Regions from separate parts of the Rahnella sp. PAMC25617 genome, predicted to be linked through region 2. Evidence: predicted binding sites of a transcription regulator. Region 2 holds the regulator's gene; each other region holds the start of a gene.

Region 1 (3,398 bases), on a different contig from region 2:
CGGCCTTTAACGGAGTCACAGGTAGAACCGGTAACTGGGTTAGATTTACCCTGGCCTTGTGCAGAGATCTTGTTAGCAGGGATACCTTTAGATACCAGGTAATCTACTACGCTCTGAGCACGTTGCTCAGACAGTTTCTGGTTGTATTGTTCTGAACCGATACGGTCGGTGTAACCCAGAACGATAACAGAACCGTCTTTAGGATCGATTGAGCTCAACTGGCTGTACAGCTGATCCAGAGCCTGTTGGCCTTCTGGTTTCAGAGTTGCTTTGTTGAAGTTGAAGAGAACGTCAGATTTCAGAGTGAATTTCTTAGTCTCAACAACTGGAGCTGGTGCTGGTGCCGGAGCAACAACTGGAGCAGCTTCTTCTTGACCGAAACGGTAAGAAACACCCACAGCCAGCATGCCGTTATCAGGACGTGCGCCAACAGTAGCAGCGTCACCGATGTTGTTAACCCACTGGTAATCCAGACGGGTAGCCCAGTTTTTGGTCACGGCGTATTCAAGACCAACGGCTGCCAGTGGAGAAACACCAGTGTCGTGATCGCTTACGCGGCCAGCTGCGCCATTGTCGAAGTTACCTTTAGCGTCTGCACGCCAAACCATACCACCCAGACGGGTATAGATGTCCAGATCGTCAGTCAGTGGGTAGCTCAGTTTAGCAGCCAGCTGAACGCCTTGTGCTTTGAACGCGCCATTGTTTACGCTGCCTTTGTAAGGCATACGGCCAAGCCAGTCATATCCCATTTCAAAGCCCAGGTATTGGTTCGCTTGGTAACCCAAGAACGCACCTGCACCCAGTTGGCTCTCGTGGGTAGGGCCGTTGCCGATACCTTCGTAAGCATTTGCGAAACCAGTGTCATGGTATTGGGACCAGCCCAATTTACCACCGGTATACCAGGTGTTATCTTTAGGGGCGGCTTGCGCTACGGTAGCGAAACCTGCCAGTGCCACTGCTAATGCGATAGCTGTCTTTTTCATTTTGCGCCTCGTTATCATCCAAATAGGCAATTGAGCTTTAAGCTTTTTAAGCCCTTGGTTAAAATCCTTACGCCAAGATTATTGCTTCATTTCAGAACTTGCCACTTTACGTTGGCATTATTGAGCAACCTTGGCGTTGTAAAGTCTACAACGTGGCGCGAAACTTACAAGCTTGATGTGTTAACACCGTGGAAAAAAAGGGAAAAACGTACACATTTCTTAACGGCTTTGACCAATTACTGACAATTTTTGAAGACAATCTACATTCAGGAAGCCCGTTTTTACTGGGTTCCGGAGCTTTCTCAGCACAAATCACTAAGTTCCCCATTATTTTCGTAGGAACATTCCTATTTTGAACTAATGGTATACAGAAGAGTGAATTTTTACTGTTGAGTGATGTCCACTAGCTGAATTCTGTTCATTTGTTGGCTTCATGATGAAGCCGTAAGCTCCCCCCTGACGGGCAGCAATTTGTAATCTTTCCCTCTCTGCATCATTCAAATCTGGCAACCATCCAAGCACGACACTGTAGTTACCCGTTTGCAATGCTTTTTCCATGGCATCGACAGTAGACATCGCAGTGATCTGATTCACCTGAACCATTTTATCCACCGGTAGCCCGGACTCTGATAACCAGTGACGGCTCAATTTTTGTTGTGGTGTCAGCCACAACAACCACCGTGATTGCATACCGAGATGTTGCAGCAGAGGCAGCAGTAACTGGGCAAAAGCAGGTTGGCTCGCACTATAGACGAACTCAGTGATCAGACCATTATTCAAGGATGCAGACGTATTTACCTGTGCACGGGAAACGGGCAAAGCAAGCTGACTAAAATGATGATTTGTATGGTGTTGAGTTCGCATAGAGATGTACCCCAGTGAGTTACTGTATGGATGTACAGTACTCTGGCGATGGGCAAAGATCAACCCAATTTTTCCAAGACATCTCGCAAATTTTGAAGGCAACACACTGCAACTGCATTTTATGTTTGTTGCCATTCACGACATTGCGTATTTTGCATTTAGCGGTTCTGGTAATTCAAATTGGAAGTCAGGAATGAATGTGAAAAGGATAACGCAATGATAAATAAATCAAAAAAAAGAGTACTTGAATGTCTGGAACTGTTTGCCCCACTGGGCAATATACGCTCGCGAACGCAGTTTGGCGGATTCAGTTTATCGGCCGATCGAGCCATGTTTGGTCTGGTGTCTGACGGAGAATTATTCCTGAGGGCGAATGATGATACAGAAGGTCACTTTTGCCGGAAAAAAATGGAACGTCTGATCTACCGCAAGCGCGGGATGGATGTGCATTTACGCTATTTCAAAGTCAGTCATGAGCAATGGAGTGATCCCCATATTTTGCTGAGACTGGCGAGAGTTTCTATCAAAGGGATGCGTCGTGAAATTGAAGCAAAGAAAAACAGTGAAGCATCACGTTTGAAAGACTTACCCAATCTCTCGCTGGCTCTTGAGCGGATGCTGTGGCAAGTCGGTATCGAAAATTCGGGGGACCTTCGGATGCAAGGTGCGTGCGGGGCATACCTGAAATTGTGTGCAATAAAAAAAAAGAATTTGGGCATTAATTTGCTGATGGCACTGGAAGGCGCAATTTTGGGGTTTCATGAAGCAGCCTTGCCAACGGCGTCCAGAGAGTTTTTAACTCACTGGTTCAACCATCAGCAAGAAAAGTATCCGATGACGCACTAACCCGCAGCACATGACGGCTGCGGGTCGTCAGACCGGGTTATGAGCAGGCAGGATTTTACTGTTAAGACTGGTGAGTTCAGGTAAATGAGCCACCAGTAATCCAATTTGTTGCAATACAAGCTGTTCTTTACTGTCCGAATCCGTGGTTCTCATCTGAATGCGGGCACTGAGATTTTCAAGAGCCTGCTGAATACGCCCGGATTCAGCAGGCAGATGGTGCAGAGCCCCGTCCACGCAGCACACTGCATCATCCAGCAAGCTCAGGGTTTCAGCATCTTCAAGCTTTTCACGATGTGCGCCGAGCGCAGAAATATAGCTCAGCATCGTATGGTTGAGGCACAGCAAGCGGAATGCGGCATCCACGGTCGTTGTGTCGTTATTCTTCTCCGAACTCATATTCGAAACAACTGACGCCAGTTCCGCATCACAGTTATGCGCATCACGGCGTGCCAGACGATAATCGAGACTGTTGTCTTTTCCCTGATGGTATTGCACCAAAATTGCGTCAAGGTAGCGGCAGTTGGCATCGAAAGTTTTGCTGACAACGCGGTCGATTTGCCTGAATTTCCAGTCCGGCCAGATAAATGTCACTGCCGCCCAGGCAATACCACACCCAATCAGCGTATCGATGACGCGGGGTATGGCGATTTCAAAACCCTCTCCCAGCAAGTTGAAACACAACAACACCAGCAGGGTAATAAACAT
Region 2 (3,398 bases):
CGGTGCAAATCCAGATAGTCGTGGAACAGCTTTACGGATTCCTGCTTCGGCGTGTAATACGAGAACACGCGCGGGCCTTCAGCAATGAAAACATGGCTTGGCAGCAGCGTTCCGTCGATTTCCAGCGGAATAAGGGGATCGGGCAGATTCTCTGCCAGACATTGCGCACGCAACGTCAGCAAGTCTGCTTTGGAGTTGTAAGGCAATACGTACAAAATCGGGCGCGTCGGGTCCAAATGCAACTCGGTAACCGGATCTGAAGGTATGACCTTGCTCTTTACCAGCAATGAGAGTGGTAAATTCAATAATGTGTAATAAAGTCTACGCCAACCTGACATAAAAACGTGAAGCCTCTTGTTAGCCATTTCGCCGCAAGGATACCAGAAAGATCCGTGGAGATCTGTGGTCATATAAAAGCTAAAATACGGCACACTTTTAAGGACAACCCTTCAAGGATCAGTACCCGAAATGGCGAACCAAGTCACTGGATTTACCCGAATTTATAAAGCGGCCGGATATTCCTGGAAAGGATTGAAAGCCGCATGGCAGAACGAAGCGGCTTTTCGCCAGGAAGCCAGCGTGGCTATCCCGTTAATTTTGTTATCTTTCTGGCTCGATGTCAGCACGGTTGAACGCATTTTGCTTGTAAGCTCCGTGATGCTGGTCTGCGTCACCGAGTTGCTCAACAGTGCGGTGGAATGCGCGATTGACCGTATCGGCCCTGAGTTTCACGTGCTCTCAGGGCGGGCAAAAGATATCGGTTCTGCTGCCGTACTTCTGACCATCATATTGGCGATTTTTGTCTGGGTCAGTATCTTTTGGCCGCGATGGTTCTGATCTGGAATCTGTATTCCAGGAATCACCGTTATGCCCTGTTTTTATTCAATCTTAGGTTTTCATTGACCGTTTAGCTGTATATACTCACAGCAAGACTGTATAAACAACCAGGGGGCGGAATGAAAGCTTTAACGACCAGACAACAAGAGGTCTACGACCTTATTCGCGATCATATCTCCACCACCGGTATGCCACCGACTCGCGCAGAGATTGCATCGCGTCTGGGTTTCCGTTCTCCCAATGCGGCGGAAGAACACCTGAAAGCGCTGGCACGTAAAGGCGTTATCGAGATTGTCTCCGGTGCATCTCGTGGTATCCGTCTGCTGATGGAAGAAGAAGAAGGTTTACCGCTGATCGGCCGCGTTGCCGCCGGTGAGCCGCTGCTGGCACAGCAACATATCGAAGGGCATTATCAGGTTGATCCGGCGATGTTCAAGCCGAGCGCCGATTTCCTGCTGCGCGTCAGCGGGATGTCGATGCGTGATATCGGTATCCTCGACGGCGATTTGCTGGCCGTACATAAAACGCAGGACGTGCGTAACGGCCAGGTTGTCGTGGCGCGTATCGATGATGAAGTCACCGTGAAACGCCTGAAAAAGCAGGGCAGCGTGGTGCAGTTATTGCCTGAGAACAGCGAATTCCAGCCGATCGTGGTGGATTTACGCGAACAGAATTTCAGCATTGAAGGGCTAGCCGTAGGCGTCATCCGTAACGGCAACTGGATCTGACCTTCGTACTTCGAGCTGCAGACGCGTTGGCTGCGTGCGTTTACCCGAATCACTGACTCATGTCAGCTCATCGGGACTCTCTTACTTGCTGCCTTCCTGCAACTCGAATTACTCGGTCAGAAATTGCTGAGTCAGAAATTGCTGTGTCAGATAGAGAAGACTACAACTAATTGAATATGGATGGCGGCCGCCTCTGGCATCCATGTAAATTCAAAGAGAAATGCGTTTCTCTCATCATCGCCCCTTTCGGGGCGATGTCATTTTAGGCATAACCTGAACCTCCGGCATGAGATTCTCTATGCAACATCATTCCCTGCGACAATCATTCAAAAATACCTTTCTAAGCCCCGCGGATAAAGCACTCTGGACCCTGGCGTTACCGATGATTTTTTCCAATATCACGGTGCCTCTTCTTGGTCTGGTCGATACCGCAGTGATCGGTCATCTCGACAGTGCCGATTATCTCGGTGGTGTGGCGGTTGGTTCGATGGTCACGACTTTCCTCTTCATGATGCTGCTGTTTCTGCGCATGAGCACCACCGGCATGACCGCACAGGCGCTGGGCGCAAAAGACAATCAGTTGCTGGCACGTGCTTTTGTGCAGCCCTTTTTGCTGGCGGTGCTGGCCGGTGTCGTCATTCTGTTATTTCGCCATCCGCTGATGGAGCTGGCGTTTCATGTCGTGGGTGGCAGTCAGTCGGTGCTGGAACAGGCGAGGCTGTTTATCGAAATCCGCTGGTATAGTGCGCCTGCTTCTCTGGCGAATCTGGTGATCCTCGGCTGGTTGCTGGGGATCCAGTATATTCGCGGGCCGGTGATTTTGCTGATCGCGGGAAATCTGCTGAATATTATCCTGGATATCTGGCTGGTAATGGGGCTGGGGCTGAACGTACGTGGTGCGGCGATGGCAACTGCCAGTGCAGAGTATTTCACGTTGTTCATCGGGCTGTATTTTGTCTGGCGTGTCATGAAACGACGCGGTATCACCGGTTCAGAAATCACCGGTGCGTGGCGCGGTAATTTGCGCCGTCTTCTCGGACTTAACCGCGACATCATGCTGCGCTCATTGCTGTTGCAGCTATGCTTTGCCTCACTGACCATCCTGGGTGCGCGGCTGGGCAGCCACATTGTGGCGGTCAACGCTGTTCTGATGAACCTGCTGACCTTTACCGCATTTGCACTCGATGGCTTTGCGTATGCCATCGAAGCCCATTCCGGTGAGGCATTCGGTGCGCGCAATCGCGAAAAACTGCTCAACGTGTGGCATGCCGCGTGCCGTCAGGCCGGACTGGTGGCGCTGGCTTTTGCGCTAATTTATGCCGTAGCCGGCGGGGCGATTATAAATGCGCTCACCTCACTCCCCGAATTGCGTGAGCTGGCGGATCATTACCTCGGCTGGCAAATTGTATTGCCGCTGGTGGCGGTCTGGTGTTATCTGCTCGATGGGATGTTTATCGGTGCCACACGCGGGCGGGATATGCGTAACAGCATGGTGGTTGCAGCGCTCGGATACGGGCTGACGCTTATGACTTTACCGGTACTGGGAAACCATGCGTTATGGCTGGCGCTGACCGTCTTCCTCGGCTTGCGCGGGATTGCACTGGGCTGGATATGGCGTCGTTACTGGCAGCGCGATACCTGGTTTTCTTCTCCCGGACACTGAATTGGCAGTGTTTTATCAAAGAGATAAATGTTCTTTTGCCGTTATTTCCTGCTTTGGAATAATCCTAATAATGGTTTTTATCCCTGTTCGGGGAGGATTAATCCAGATTCTCTACTAACCTTAGAAGTGTTAAGGACGAGCTGCCGGAACAAAACGCAGCTCCATAAACC
Region 3 (3,398 bases), on a different contig from region 2:
CCGTACCTTCCTGCGTGTCGGCACCACCGGCGCTATCCAGCCACACATCAATGTGGGTGACGTTCTGGTGACTACCGCCGCCGTTCGCCTTGATGGCGCAAGCCTGCATTTCGCCCCAATGGAATTCCCTGCGGTCGCCGATTTTGCCTGTACCACCGCGCTGGTTGCTGCGGCAGAATCCGCAGGCGCTGCCACGCACATTGGCGTGACCGCGTCTTCTGACACCTTCTATCCGGGTCAGGAACGTTATGACACCTTCTCCGGCCGCGTTGTCCGTCGCTTCAAAGAATCGATGAAAGAGTGGCAGGAAATGGGCGTCATGAACTATGAAATGGAGTCCGCCACCTTGCTGACCATGTGCGCCAGCCAGGGCCTGCGCGCCGGTATGGTTGCCGGTGTTATCGTGAACCGTACGCAGCAGGAAATCCCTGATGCGGAAACCATGAAGAAGACCGAAAGCCATGCGGTGAAGATTGTTGTAGAAGCGGCTCGCCGACTAATCTGATTTCCCGTCATCCTTCCTGCAACTCGAATGATTTAGGGAAAGGATCGGATTATAAAGACACTACATCATAGTGATGGGCTGCCTCTGGCGGCCCATTTTTTTGCCCTGTTAAGCAGATCTGTTAAGGTCATGTTAGTAATGCGTCTGGAATAATTGATCAATTCCCGCTCCGTATCTCTGATAAAAAGGAACTGCATTTTTGACTGTTCATGACCTTCTCGATTACACCACCACCTTTATCCGCGCACATCAGGTGTGGGCTGCGCCCATCGTCTTCTTTCTGGCTTTTGGTGAGTCTCTGGCCTTTTTGTCACTGCTCCTTCCTGCAACCTTTATCCTGCTGGGATTGGGCGCGCTGATTGGTGAAACCGGTATTCCTTTCTGGCCCATCTGGGCCGCCGCCGCTGCGGGTGCTTTCTTTGGCGACTGGCTTTCCTATTGGGTCGGCAACCATTTTCAGGACAGAGTGGGCAACTTCTGGCCTTTCTCCCGTCATCCGCAAATGCTGGTGCGCGGTCATGCTTTCTTTGACAAGTGGGGCATGCCGGGCGCGTTTATCGGCCGCTTCTTTGGCCCGCTGCGTGCTGTTGTGCCGCTGGTCGCGGGGATTTGCGGTATGCCGCAAAAATATTTCCAGATTGCCAATGTGACGTCGGCGCTTATCTGGGCTTTCGGCATTCTGGCGCCTGGCGCTTTTGGCATTCAGTGGCTGAGCCGCTGGTTTTGAATCCTGCTCCCTATGGCTGACCGCCGCAAGGGGGCAAGTACAGAGAAATTCCCTTTTGGAAAACGTCTCGCAAAGGCTCAATGCAACAGAAAATAGACTGGACATCCATACAGCCTGACATTACCTTGGCCGCAAGAGACTTCAAGAGGGAAATCGCGTGGATATCAGCATTCTGACTGCCCTGGCGGCGGCGTTAATTGGCTTACTGGTGGGGTGGCTCGTCGCCAGTTTGCGGCAACAGCAACAGCAAACGGAGTACGAAACGCAGCGCCGTTTGCTGGAACAATCACTGGAGCAGGTTAAAGCGGAAAATGATACGCACAAAAGTGAGCGGCTATCGGGCCAGCAGCAACTGCGTGAAGCTGAACTTGAGTTGAGAAAATTGCACAGCCTGCAGGCCGCCAGTCAGGAAAAGCTGCAACTGCTGGCGCACTGGCAAAACGAGTGTGAACAGCTGAATCAGGAACTGCGCGCACAGCGGGAAATTAACAGTGCGCAGGAGGCAGAGTTGCGTGAGGTTTCCACCCGTCTGGATGAAACCCGCATGGCGGCTGAGGAGAAGCAACGTCTGCTGATCAACAGCGAACAGCGTCTCAGCAGTCAGTTTGAGAATCTGGCGAACCGGATTTTCGAACAAAATGGCCGTCGCGCCGACGAACAGAATAAGCAAAGCCTCGACAAATTACTGCTGCCGTTGCGCGAGCAACTCGACGGTTTCCGCCGTCAGGTGCAGGACAGCTTCGGACAGGAAGCCCGTGAACGGCATACGCTGGCCCACGAAATCCGCAATCTGCAACAGCTGAATGTCGAGATGGCACGTGAAGCCGTCAACCTGACCAAAGCACTGAAAGGTGACAACAAAACGCAGGGCAACTGGGGCGAAGTGGTGCTCAGCCGCGTGCTTGAGGCTTCCGGATTACGTGAAGGCTATGAATATCAGACGCAGGTTAGCGTGCAGGTCGACAGCAACAGCCGCATGCAGCCTGACGTGGTGGTGCGGTTACCGCAAAACAAAGACGTGGTGATTGACGCCAAAATGACGCTGGTCGCTTACGAGCGTTATTTCAACAGTGAAGACGACGCTGAGCGCGAAATCGCGCTCAATGAACACATTGCCTCAGTACGCGGGCACATCCGCCTGCTCGGACGCAAAGATTATCAGCAACTTCCAGGCCTGCGCAGCCTCGATTATGTGCTGATGTTTATCCCTGTTGAACCTGCTTTCCTGCTGGCTATCGACCGGGAGCCCGAATTGATCAGCGAAGCGCTCCGTCACAATATTATGCTTGTCAGCCCGACGACTCTGCTGGTGGCGTTACGCACGATCAGTAATCTGTGGCGCTATGAACACCAGAGCCAGAACGCCAAACGTATCGCCGATCGCGCTGCGCGTCTTTACGACAAACTGCGGCTGTTTGTAGATGACATGGAGTCGATGGGGCAGAGCCTCGACAAAGCGCAGGGAAGTTATCGCGCCGCGATGAATAAACTCACGCAAGGCCGTGGTAATCTTATCGGACAGGTTGAGAGTTTCCGCGCTCTGGGTGTTGAAGTTAAACGGCCAATCAGTCCTTCTCTGGCTGAGAGGGCTAAAGCGGAAAATGAACCTGAAGATACCGCATCTCTTCCAGATACCTCTGATGCGGAAGAAGAACAGACACTGAACCCGCGCGAGCTAAACCTGCATCAATAGGCCGCGCTTGCCGGAATGGCCAGCACGGCATTTCAGATTCAACGTGTGAATTATTGCAATATGTTGAATCACCATCGGTGATGGGGCTTTCCTATGGGTTCTGATACACTTCTCCCCAAGAGTTCGACTGAAAAAGCAGGCATATAAAATGGAAAAGCAGACGCAGGAAACCACTCATTTTGGTTTTCGTACAGTAGCCAAAGATGAAAAACAGGAAATGGTGGCAGAAGTCTTCCATTCCGTTGCGGCAAAATATGATTTGATGAATGACCTGATGTCTTTCGGTATTCATCGTATCTGGAAGCGCTTCACGATTGATTGCAGCGGTGTCCGTCAGGGACATCGTGTACTGGATCTGGCTGGTGGTACGGGTGACCTGACCGCTAAATTCTCCCGTCTGGTGGGTGAGAAAGGCGAAGTTGTGCTGGCCGATATCAACGACTCCATGCTGAAAATGGGCCGCGAAAAGCTGC
Region 4 (3,398 bases), on a different contig from region 2:
TGCTGAAACTGAACTACCGCCGTTTTAATCGATGCCGACATTGTCATTCTCCGTAACGTTAAGGTTTAGGGTTCACGCTGGTATTAAAGCAATGCGGCTGATAACTTTATAATGAAGTATTTTCTGGTTCTGATAACTAAACGGAATGCAAAATGAATACGCGTTTGCTCAAAGCTTTCGTCACGCTGGCGCAGGCAGGGAATTATGCAGCGGCGGCTAACACGCTTTCTATCTCGCAGCCGGCGCTGACCAAGCAGATCAGTTTGCTGGAATCCCGCCTTAACGTGATGCTGTTTGATCGCGGACGCCATGGCACCACGCTTACGCCGGGAGGGCGACGACTTTTGCCCGAAGCGGAGAAGGTGCTGCGTCAGATGACGGCCTTTATGCAGCACGCCGGTCAGGTGGAAAAGGGCGGTGAAGGGTTGCTGGCGGCGGGATTCGGCCTGTCGGCGTTTACCTTTGCGCCGCAATGCATCGCCAGGTTCAGGGCAGCGTATCCCGGTGTGGATATCACGCTGGAAGATCTGCCTTCTGCCGTGCAATACGACATGCTGCAAAGCGGGAAATTGCAGATTGGTTTTGTGCGTGTGCCACCGGCTGCACCGCTGAGTTATCACGCCTTGTTTGAAGATGAACTGGTGTGTGTGGTGCCTGCTGACGACGGAACGACGGTCGCAGGCTGGCTGAAACAGAAACCGCTGCTACGTTTATACCCCGATCGCGGGCGGGGGCTGAACGCACAAACTGACCGCTTTCTGGATGAAAACCAGTTGCACACGCCTTTCGTACAGCAGTCCGAAGATATCCAGACGATTGTCGCGCTGGTTGTCGCCGGTGTTGGTGTCGCGCTGCTGCCCAATAGTGTCATGCATATTGCGCCGCCAGGACTGAAGACGCTGCCGCTGAGTGGCAAAGCCACCCGCTGGCAGGTCGGGATCGCATGGGATCCGCGCAGAGAGGATTTAATCCGCGATAATTTTGTGCGGATGGTGACTGAAATGACGGATGCTGGCTAAAACCCTCGAATCCTTCACTAGCCTTGATCAGTCTTTCTTCAGATAAAGCCCCGGACGGGTGATCACCCAGGTGTAATTGGGCTCGTTCACCGGCGTATAGCCAAACTTCTCATACAGCCAGGGTGCCGTTGAGGTAAACAGCGCCATTCTGCGCAGCCGGGCGGTGACCGGATGCGACTGAACACATTCAATCAGCCATGCTCCCAGATTTTTCCCCTGATATTCCTCTAACACATACACATCGCACAGATAGGCAAAGGTGGCGTAATCAGTAATGAAACGTGCGTAACCGATTTGTTTTTCATCGTCGAACAAGCTGAAATTGAGGCTGTTTTCCGCGCCATCGCGCACCGTTTGCTCGTCAATTCCCGGCGCCCAGCTGGAGCGGGTCAGATAGGCGTGGACGGCAGGAATATCCAGCTGGCTAATGTCGGTGGTTATCCGGTAAGCGTCTTTGCTCCAGTTGCAGACTTCTTTCACATTTGTCACGGAATCCTCACAAGTACGTTATAAAACGGGTTATTTTCTACCTTAGCGGTTATCTGGAAGAAATTCACGCCTGCGCCGCACTATAAAAAACAGGCTGGATGATGTATCCTGCATTGATTATTGGTATGCTGTATATAATTACAGTATAAGGAGCGAATCATGGCTGTTGAAACAAAGTTTGTTGTCGTCAGAAAAGGTGAAGAAAAAATGACATTTGCCAATAAGAAAGAAGCGGACGCTTACGACAAAATGCTCGATATGGCAGATGCTTTTACTGACTGGTTGTTGCAGAGCGAACTGGAGATCGATGAATCGCTGGCAGAAAACATTGCCCTTCGCCTGGCTGAGCAAAAAGATACCGTCCAGCACATCCTGCGTACCAGCAAGCTGCCGGAAGAAGAAACCGTGAAAGCCCCTGTCGCGCAGACGGAAGAACTGGCAGTGACTGAAGCTGAAACTGAAGAGACCGCGGAAGAAAACACCGAAGAAACCGTAGCAGCGCCAGCTCCTAAAAAGACGCGTGCGGTTAAAGCGGCCTGAATCGCTTTCTGCTCTCCGTAAAAAAACCGGCTTATCAGGCCGGTTTTTTTGTTTTTTATAAGCGATATTTGAAAATAAAAATTTTCTGAAAGACGCTTATTTGTGTTGTTTCGCGAACTCTTCTTTAGCTTTCTTCAGTTGCTGCTGGAAAGCGTCGTTGGTGTGCAGCGTTGCTACAACCGCAGAGCCGACGATACGCGCTGCATCCACATCACTCTGCCAGTGGTATCCGCAAATCACGCGGCTCTGGCCTAAATCATAACCACGCTGCAGGATCTGATCCTGACGTTGCGGGTTGATTTCAGTCAGCACTAACGCCGTTGCCCAGCCAATAGACGTATGACCTGAAGGATAAGAGCCGTTCTTCGAAAGCTTATCCTGCTCGGTGGTGTTACAGGTCGGGACGCCGTAGAAGGCAAACGGGCGGATACGCATGTACTTCTCTTTCGCGCCACGCGTCGCCAGATCTCCGGCATCTTCAATCATATTGGTCAGCAGCTTGTGCAGTTCCGGCGTGTCTTTGGCGGTGATCGGTGATCCAAACGCACCGGAGAAGGCATTCGCCACACCGCCTCCGCTCAGGTTCGCATCTTCAGCAGCCTGCTTGCCGCGCTCGGTTGAACGCAGCAGACGGCCTTGCTCATACATCGCCTGGTCATTGAGGAACGCAATGCTGCCCACAGCCGGTGGCGGTGGCAGCAAAGTCAGGCTGTTGATGGCCTGGTCATTCTTTAAATAGTAGAGATCCGGTTTGGTGGTGGCATCGTTGCCGGTCAGGGCAAACGCATTAAATGATACAAGTCCCGCGAGGCAAAAAGTGGTCAGTCTTTTCATGTTAGCTTCCTTACGTGCAGCTATTTTATTTTCATTACGGAATCATTTCCGTAACATTTCCTAACATCGGGTAGTAAAACAAAATAGGTGACAGAAAGTTGGTATGAGATCTCAAAACGAGAAATTGATAGCGGGCGTGAATGTTTTACGGCTAAAAAATGGGCTTTTTAAGGGAAAGCTGTAATCAGCGGCGAAATTTGGTACAACATTTTCTCGGCCAACCCGACCGCTCATCCCAAAGAGGGAGATTGCTATGCCAGATAAATTGTCCGCTCAATGCCATTGTGGTGCCGTCACGTTCAAGGTCGCACTGACCGACGGTTTTAACGGCGTGCTGCGCTGCAACTGTTCATTTTGCCGTATGCGCGGCGCGGTCGTCGCCACTGCCGGTGAAGTTGAAATCACGCAAGGCACGGATAAGCTGACGGAATATCGCTTTAACAGCGGTGAGGCCGCGCATTTCTTCTGTTCGGTTTGCGGTATTTATACCTTCCATCAGCGTCGCTCCAATCCCGA

Evidence for each region. Region 2 encodes LexA, which represses DNA repair genes until DNA is damaged. Its sites were predicted from a motif close to TNCTGTATGTACATACAGNA; they were not measured.
Region 1: sulA (SOS-induced cell division inhibitor SulA) is a predicted target of LexA. The motif match lies at 1,868-1,887, and genes of this name have one in related genera.
Region 3: rmuC (DNA recombination protein RmuC) is a predicted target of LexA. The motif match lies at 1,328-1,347, and genes of this name have one in related genera.
Region 4: ACM615_RS11815 (YebG family protein) is a predicted target of LexA. The motif match lies at 1,635-1,654, and genes of this name have one in related genera.

What each region holds. Positions count from the first base shown of each region.
Region 1 covers NZ_JBOCUM010000012.1:209,054-212,451, forward strand. Annotated here, with positions in the region: gene ompA (porin OmpA) at 1-983, opposite strand, end outside; gene sulA (SOS-induced cell division inhibitor SulA) at 1,341-1,847, opposite strand; gene ACM615_RS15915 (TfoX/Sxy family DNA transformation protein) at 2,064-2,693, shown strand; gene yccS (YccS family putative transporter) at 2,721-3,398, opposite strand, start outside.
Region 2 covers NZ_JBOCUM010000013.1:208,233-211,630, reverse strand. Annotated here, with positions in the region: gene plsB (glycerol-3-phosphate 1-O-acyltransferase PlsB) at 1-338, opposite strand, end outside; gene ACM615_RS17180 (diacylglycerol kinase) at 469-837, shown strand; gene lexA (transcriptional repressor LexA) at 957-1,565, shown strand; gene dinF (MATE family efflux transporter DinF) at 1,864-3,228, shown strand.
Region 3 covers NZ_JBOCUM010000018.1:17,214-20,611, reverse strand. Annotated here, with positions in the region: gene udp (uridine phosphorylase) at 1-505, shown strand, start outside; gene ACM615_RS20975 (DedA family protein) at 705-1,232, shown strand; gene rmuC (DNA recombination protein RmuC) at 1,390-2,925, shown strand; gene ubiE (bifunctional demethylmenaquinone methyltransferase/2-methoxy-6-polyprenyl-1,4-benzoquinol methylase UbiE) at 3,074-3,398, shown strand, end outside.
Region 4 covers NZ_JBOCUM010000008.1:90,833-94,230, forward strand. Annotated here, with positions in the region: gene ACM615_RS11800 (nitrilase family protein) at 1-47, opposite strand, end outside; gene ACM615_RS11805 (LysR substrate-binding domain-containing protein) at 153-1,019, shown strand; gene ACM615_RS11810 (GNAT family N-acetyltransferase) at 1,047-1,508, opposite strand; gene ACM615_RS11815 (YebG family protein) at 1,668-2,048, shown strand; gene phoC (acid phosphatase PhoC) at 2,145-2,882, opposite strand; gene ACM615_RS11825 (GFA family protein) at 3,136-3,398, shown strand, end outside.